2 regions of the Martelella lutilitoris genome follow, and region 1 is predicted to be linked to the other one. Evidence: predicted binding sites of a transcription regulator. Region 1 holds the regulator's gene; the other holds the start of a gene.

What was found. The regulator PhoB, encoded in region 1, activates phosphate uptake and scavenging genes when phosphate is short. The targets are predictions, from matches to a motif close to TGTCATNNANCTGTCAT.
Region 2: a site for PhoB is predicted at 2,296-2,312, ahead of pstS (phosphate ABC transporter substrate-binding protein PstS). Genes of this name have one in related genera too.

Annotation. Positions count from the first base shown of each region.
Region 1 is NZ_CP066786.1:3,764,422-3,768,036, forward strand. Features, by position in the region: gene JET14_RS17910 (carbohydrate kinase family protein) at 1-677, opposite strand, end outside; gene JET14_RS17915 (orotate phosphoribosyltransferase) at 761-1,456, opposite strand; gene phoB (phosphate regulon transcriptional regulator PhoB) at 1,713-2,396, opposite strand; gene phoU (phosphate signaling complex protein PhoU) at 2,429-3,142, opposite strand; gene pstB (phosphate ABC transporter ATP-binding protein PstB) at 3,183-3,615, opposite strand, start outside.
Region 2 is NZ_CP066786.1:1,956,012-1,959,626, forward strand. Features, by position in the region: gene pstC (phosphate ABC transporter permease subunit PstC) at 16-987, opposite strand; gene pstS (phosphate ABC transporter substrate-binding protein PstS) at 1,126-2,163, opposite strand; gene JET14_RS22730 (threonine/serine exporter family protein) at 2,551-3,615, shown strand, end outside.

The DNA.
Region 1 (3,615 bases):
TAACCGATCGCGCCGTCCGCGCCGCAGGTGATCACGACAAGGCTCGCCCCGGCCGCAATCCAGTGACGCGCCTTGTCGTCAAGCGAGCCCTCAAGGTCGAACCAGTCGAGATCCTCGTCGGAGAACTTGACGATATCCGACTTTGCCGCCATCCGTTCGATCCGCGCCCGGTGGCTGTCGGGATCGGTGATGAAGGTCGGGCGGATATTGGGGTCGAGCGAGATCACGCGCTTGTCCGCTTCGCGCATCAGGAGCGCCTCATAGGTGGAGCCGCAGGGCTCGGGGATGAGGCTGATCGCGCCGAAGTGCATCGCCGAACAATCAGCGCCGATCTCGGGCAGATCGTCCTCGGTGATCATCCGCCCCGCCGTGTTCTCGTCGTAGAAAGCGTAACTTGCCGAGCCGTTGACCAGCTTGACGAAGGCGAGCGTCGTCGGGCGGTCGGAAATGGCGACATAACTGTGATCGACCTTCGACGCATCAAGCTTTTCGCGGATGATATCGCCCATCAGGTCGGACGAAATGCCGGAGAAAAAGCCCGTCTTGCGTCCGAGCCGCGCAAGCGCGACCGCCGTGTTGCAGACCGCGCCGCCCGCGTAAGGGGCAAAGGCAGGCTCGCCCCTGTCCGTCTCGCGCGGCAGCATGTCGATCAGGGCTTCCCCGCAGCATAAAATCATTCATCTTCTCCCAATTTCTGTAAGGCGTCCGTGCGCCGGGTCGCGGCAGTTCGCCCGCCAACCGAGGCGGGCGTCCCCTCCCCTCAGACGATCAGTTCCTCAAGCCCGCCGCGCGCCCGCGACCAGTCCATCGGATGGTCGAGGAAGGCGCCGACGGCATCGAGGGTCGCCTGATCGGCGAGCCCGTCCTTGCGCGCCACAGCAAGCACGTCCTTCCAGGTGGCGATATAATGAAGGGCAACGCCGCCTTCGCGGAAACGTCTCTCCGCCTCGCCGAAAATCCCATAATAGAACAATGCCATGCCGTGTTCCACCACGCCGCCGGCTGCGCGGATGGCATTGATGAAGTTGAACATGGAACCGCCGGCCGTCGTCAGGTCCTCGATCACCAGAACCCGTGCGCCCTTCGGCAGGTGGCCTTCGATCTGCGCGTTCTTGCCGTAGCCCTTCGGCTTCTTGCGCACATAGATCATCGGCAGTTCCAGCCGGTCGGCCAGGAAGGCGGCGAAGGGAATGCCGGCCGTCTCGCCGCCCGCCACGCAATCGAATTTCTCGAAGCCCGCATCGGCAAGCACCCGGGCGGCGGCAAAGTCCATCAGCGTGGAGCGGATGCGCGGATAGGAAATCAGCTGCCGGCAGTCGATATAGACGGGGCTGACCAGGCCGGAGGCAAGCTTGTAGGGCTCGTCCGGCGAAAAGTGAACGGCGCCGATTTCCCACAGCATGCGCGCCATCAGATCGCCCATCACCGCGGGCTCCGCGAAACTTGCTCTGCTCATCTCAACAATCCTCTTGTGCTGCGGCTTTTCGGGATGCGGGGAGGCGGCATCCCTGAAAAGCCCTCTTGCCGGCGCGAAACTCCGCTGACGGCCGCCCGATGTCCAATTGGACAATCGGGCGTGAAAAATCAATCGCCGCAGGGCTGTTTCAACAGAGCCGAACGGCTGACCGGGACAGCATAGCGCAACCGGTTACGCCCGCAATGACGGATATTAAATCGTTTAGAAAATCTTTTCGGCTGTTTCGTTGACGCAGCTAGACTTCCATCGAATAGCCCGCGCCGCGCACGGTGCGGATCACATCCGGCATTTGCGAGAAATTGAGCGCCTTCCTCAGTCGACCGACATGCACGTCGACGGTACGCTCGTCCACATAGATGTCATGGCCCCATACGCCGTCGAGCAGTTGCGCGCGTGAAAACACCCGGCCGGGCGATGTCATCAGGAATTCGAGAAGCCTGAACTCGGTCGGGCCGAGGCGGACTTCGCGCGCCTTGCGGTGCACCCGGTGGGTCTCGCGGTCAAGTTCGATATCGCCGCATTTCAGCACGCTGGAGAGCACTTCCGGGCGCGCGCGCCTCAAGATGGCCTTCACCCGCGCCATCAGCTCCGGAGTGGAGAACGGCTTGACGACATAATCATCGGCGCCGATCGCCAGGCCCCGCACCCGCTCGCTCTCCTCGCCGCGCGCCGTCAGCATGATGATCGGCAGGCGTTCGGTCTCCGGCCGCATTCTCAGGCGGCGGCAAAGCTCGATGCCGGAAACGCCGGGCAGCATCCAGTCGAGCAGAAGCAGGTCGGGCACCCGCTCCTGTAGCCGGATTTCGGCCTCGTCGCCGCGCATGATGGTTTCGACCTCATACCCCTCGGATTCGAGATTGTAACGCAGCAGAACGCTGAGCGCTTCCTCGTCTTCAACAACTGCGATTTTCGGAACCATAGGACGTATGTCTCCCTTGTCTCAAACGGCTTCTAAAGATCATCGGAACCGACGGCCGGGGAATTGTCGTCCTTCGGACGCTCTCCCTGCGGCTGGGAGCCGGTGGCGATGTAGTAGATCATTTCTGCGATATTGGTGGCGTGGTCGCCGATGCGCTCGATATTCTTGGCGCAGAACAGAAGATGGGTGCACGAGGTGATGTTGCGCGGATCCTCCATCATGTAGGTCAGGAGCTCGCGAAACAGCGAGGTGTAGATCGCGTCGATCTCGTCGTCGCGCTCGCGGATGGAGCTCGCCTTGTCGGCCTGGCGCGATGTGTAGGCGTCGAGCACTTCCTTCAATTGCAGGAGCGCCAGTTCCGACAGATGCTCAATGCCGTGGGCAAGTTTGCGCGGCACCCCGGAGCCCTGCACCGAGATCACGCGTTTGGCGGTGTTCTTGGCCATGTCGCCGACGCGCTCGAGATCGGAGGCGATACGGATAGCGCCCATGATTTCGCGCAGGTCCGCTGCCACCGGCTGGCGCCTTGCGATGATGACGACCGCCTTTTCGCCGATCTCGCGCTCCGCCTCGTCCAGCACAAGATCGTCCTTGATCACCTTTTCGGCAAGCTCGGTATCGGTGTTGACGAGTGCCGAAACCGACTCGCTTACCATCTCCTCCGCCAGGCCGCCCATTTCGGAAATGCGGCGCTGGAGATATTTCAGCTCGTCATCGAATGCCGTCAGAATATGCGAGGGAGCCATGTCTGTTCCTTCCTTGGCGTGAGCGTGCGGCAACCGCCCCTCAGCCGAAACGTCCCATGATGTAATCCTGGGTGCGTTGGTCCGCGGGATTGGTGAAAATTGTGTCGGTGTCATTCTCCTCGACCATATGGCCGAGATGGAACATGGCCGTGCGTTCGGAAACGCGCGCGGCCTGCTGCATGGAATGGGTCACCATCACGATCGTGTAGTTCTCTTTCAGCTCCGAGATCAATTCCTCGACGCGTGCGGTCGCGATCGGATCGAGCGCCGAGCAGGGCTCATCCATGAGGATCACCTCGGGATTGACGGCAATGGCGCGGGCGATGCACAGCCGCTGCTGCTGGCCGCCGGAAAGGCTGGTGCCCGGCTCGTGAAGCCGGTCCTTCACCTCGTTGAACAGGCCCGCCTTGATCAGGCTGGTCTCGACGATCTGGTCGAATTCGCCGCGATGGCGGGCCAGCCCGTGGATGCGC
Region 2 (3,615 bases), 1.8 Mb from region 1:
ATCCCCTCTCAAGCCTTACGTGACCGTCTGGCGCGCGGTGTAGTTCATGATGATCGTGCCGATGATATTGACCGCCATCGTGATCATCAGCAGCACGACGGCCGCATACATCAGCGGGCCGATCTGGTTGGCGCCAGCCTCGGGAAAGGTCGAGGCCAGAAGCGATGCAAGCGTTGTCGCCGGCGAAAACAATGACAGCGAGACCTGCTGCGTGTTGCCGATCAGCATGGCGAGCGCCATGGTTTCGCCAAGCGCGCGGCCGAAGCCGAGAACCAGCGAGGCGAAGATGCCGCCGGAGGCCGTCGGCAGGATGACCTTGCGGATCGCTTCCCACTTGGTCGTGCCCATGCCGTATGCGGCTTCCTGCACCTTCAGCGGAATGGCCTTGAAGGCGTCCTGCGAGATTGCGGCGACCGTCGGCAGGATCATGATCGAAAGAACGATCATTGCCGGAAACATGCCGGGGCCGGCAAGCGAGGTGGAGAAGAACGGGACGAAGCCCAACGTATCATGCAGCCAGCGGGCGATCGGCCGGATGGCCGGAATGAGGACGTAGATGCCCCAGAGGCCGTAGACGACCGACGGGATCGCGGCGAGCATTTCGACGATCAGGCGGAAGATCCAGGCAAGACGGGCGTTCAGGAAACCCTGGGTCAGGAAGATCGCGACCGCAATGCCGAGGCCGCCGCCGAAAAGCAGCGCCAGAAGCGAGGAATAGAGCGTGCCCCAGATTTCGGCGAGAATACCGTAATCGTTCGTATTCGCGTTCCATTCAACAGTCGTCAGAAAGGAAAGACCGTATTCACGCATCGCCGGAGCGGCCTGCGAGCCGATCTTGTAGAAAATGTAGATCAGCAGGATGATCGTGATCAGGCCTGCGAAGAATGTCAGAAAGCGAAAGGACTTGTCGTAACCGTATTCGAAAGCGGTCGGTGGTCGCGAAACACTGCCATCGCGTGGCATAACGGTTTTCGGCTTGTCGGCCATCAGGGGGCTCCTGGTAACGGCGATCGGGACGAGTATCGCGATCTGACTGGAAAGAGCATAAATGTCTGCGTGTATTCTTTTCCACGAAAGCCGGGGCGCAACATGTTACGCCCCGGCAAAATCTTGAATTGGCCGAAATCAGCCGCCGATTTCTTCCATCGACTTCTTGTTGATTTCGATGATGTTTTCCGGCAGCGGGATGTAACCCAGCTTGTCGGCCATCGTCTGGCCGGTGGTCAGGCCGTAGTTGATCATTTCCTTGAGCGCTGCGACGGTGTCGGCATCCTGGCCGGACTTGTAGAACAGCATCCAGGTGAAGGTGGCGATCGGGTAGGCTTCTTCGCCCTTCGGATCGACGATGAAGGCGACGTTGTTTTCGTCGAGTTCAGCCGAGGCGAGAGCGGCGCTGCCGGCTTCCGGACCGGCCTTCACGAAGTTGCCGGCCTGATTCTCAAGCAGGGCATAAGGCGTGTTGGTCTGCTGGGCATAGCCATACTCGATGTAGCCGATCGCGCCGGGGGTCTGCTTGACCGTGGCGGTGATGCCCTGGTTGCCCGGAGCGGCAACGAAGTTCGAAGCCTTCGGCCACGGAACAGTCTTGCCGCCGCCGACAGTGCTTTCGAATTCCTTGGAGATGGCTGCAAGGTGATTGGTGAAGTTGAAGCTGGTGCCCGAGCTGTCGGAGCGAACGACAACCGTGATGTTTTCGTCGGGAAGGTCGACGCCTTCGTTCGCGGCGGCGATGGCTTCGTCGTTCCACTTGGTGATTTCACCGAGGAAGATCTTCGGGTAAACGTCGCGCGGCAGCTTCAGTTCGGAAACGCCGTCGAGGTTGTAGGCAAGAACAACTTCGCCGGCCGTCATCGGCAGAAGAACGACGCCGCCGTCAACCTTGGCCATTTCCTCGTCGTTCATGGCAGCGTCGGAGGCTGCGAAGTCGACTACGCGGTTGGTGAAGTCTTCGATACCGCCGCCGGAGCCCTTGGCCTGGTAGTTGACTTCAATACCGGTCTTCTGGCCAAAATCCTTAAACCAGGCCGAGTAGAGCGGGAAGGGGAAAGAGGCGCCGGAGCCCGTCAGCGAGGTGTCTGCAGCCTGAGCGACAGTGCCGCTTACGACCATAGCGGCGGCAACGGCAGCAACCTTAGCGCCCTTGGTAAAAATTCCGATTTTCATCAGATAGCCCTTTTGAGGTTTGGTTGAAAACGGAAGTCGTATAACAACGAAATATAGGCAAGCATAGCATGTTGTAAAAAATTCATAAACCGGGAAAAACCCGTGTTTCCTTTTAAAAAACCGTCACACAACTGTCGTAAAACTGTCATAAATGGGATCGACTTGCGCTAGTACTTGCGATTTCTGCGCAGCTCCGTCATCCTCGGCTGACCCTGTTTTCACTTCTTTGCATTTTGGCTAGGATCAGGAGGCAGCCTGCGCGGCCGGCTTGACATAGAGCAAGGCGAATGCGTGCGCTGCGTCTAGTTTCGCCGCCGGCCTGCCGACGAGGCGAAGCCCGCAACTTGATCCCCGTTCCCAAACGCCGCATGCGCGACAGGAGAGGCAATGACTGAAACAGGCTCACCGGCCGACGAGATCCGCGAAGGCGCGCATGACGATGGGGTTGCGGAGCTTCTGTTCCGGCAGAGAACGCTGGAAAAGACTGCCCTCGTCGCGCTGGAGGCCGGGCGCATCCTGATGGAGACCGGGGCGAAGTCCGCCGTCGTGCGCGAGGGCGTCAAGAAGGTGGCGCTTGGCCTCGGCGTCAAGAGCGCCGATATCCGCGTCGGTTTCGCCTCGATCTCGACGACGGTCGGCGACGGCGTCTGCTCGTCGACGCACATGATCGGGGTCGGCCATCACGGCGTCAACATGCGCATCAACCACCGGGTTCGCGAAATCTGCGCCGAAACGGGCAGGGGCGGGCTGACGGCTGATGCGGTGGAGAAGAAGCTGGCCGCAGCGACCACGTCCACGCCGAAGCATCACAAGCTGCTGAACGTCTTTGCCGCCGGGCTGGCCTGCGCCGCATTCGGAAGGCTGCTGGGCGCCGATGCGCCGGCCTTCGTCACGACGCTGATCGCCAGCATGATCGGCCAGTACATCCGGCTGATGCTGCTGGAGCGGCATTACAATGCCTTCGTCGTCACCGCCACGGTCGCCTTTGCCGCCGCCGTGCTGTCCGGTATCGGCGCCATGGCCATGGGCAGCGCCATGATCGACACCTCGATGAGCGCCGCCGTGCTGATGCTGGTGCCGGGCGTGCCGTCGATGAACGCGCAGACGGACATCATGGAGGGCTTTCCGACGCTCGGCAGCGCCCGCTTCGTCACCGTGGCGATGATCCTCGTCTTTATTACATTGGGCGTCGGCGCGGCGCATATCGTGCTGGGCGGCGGTCTGCAGGATGCGGTGAAATCGGCGCCCAACATCGCCCACCACGCCTTTTTCGGGGCGGTTGCCGCTGCCGGGTTCGGCGTGCTGTTCAATTTCGGCTACCGCAATCTCGGCTGGGCCGCGCTGGCCGGCGCGCTGGCTCTGGCGGTGAGAACCTATTGCATGCTGCACGGCTGGCCGCTGGAAGCCGCATCCTTTGCCGCAGCCGTGGCCGTCGCGCTGGTCGTGGAGCTC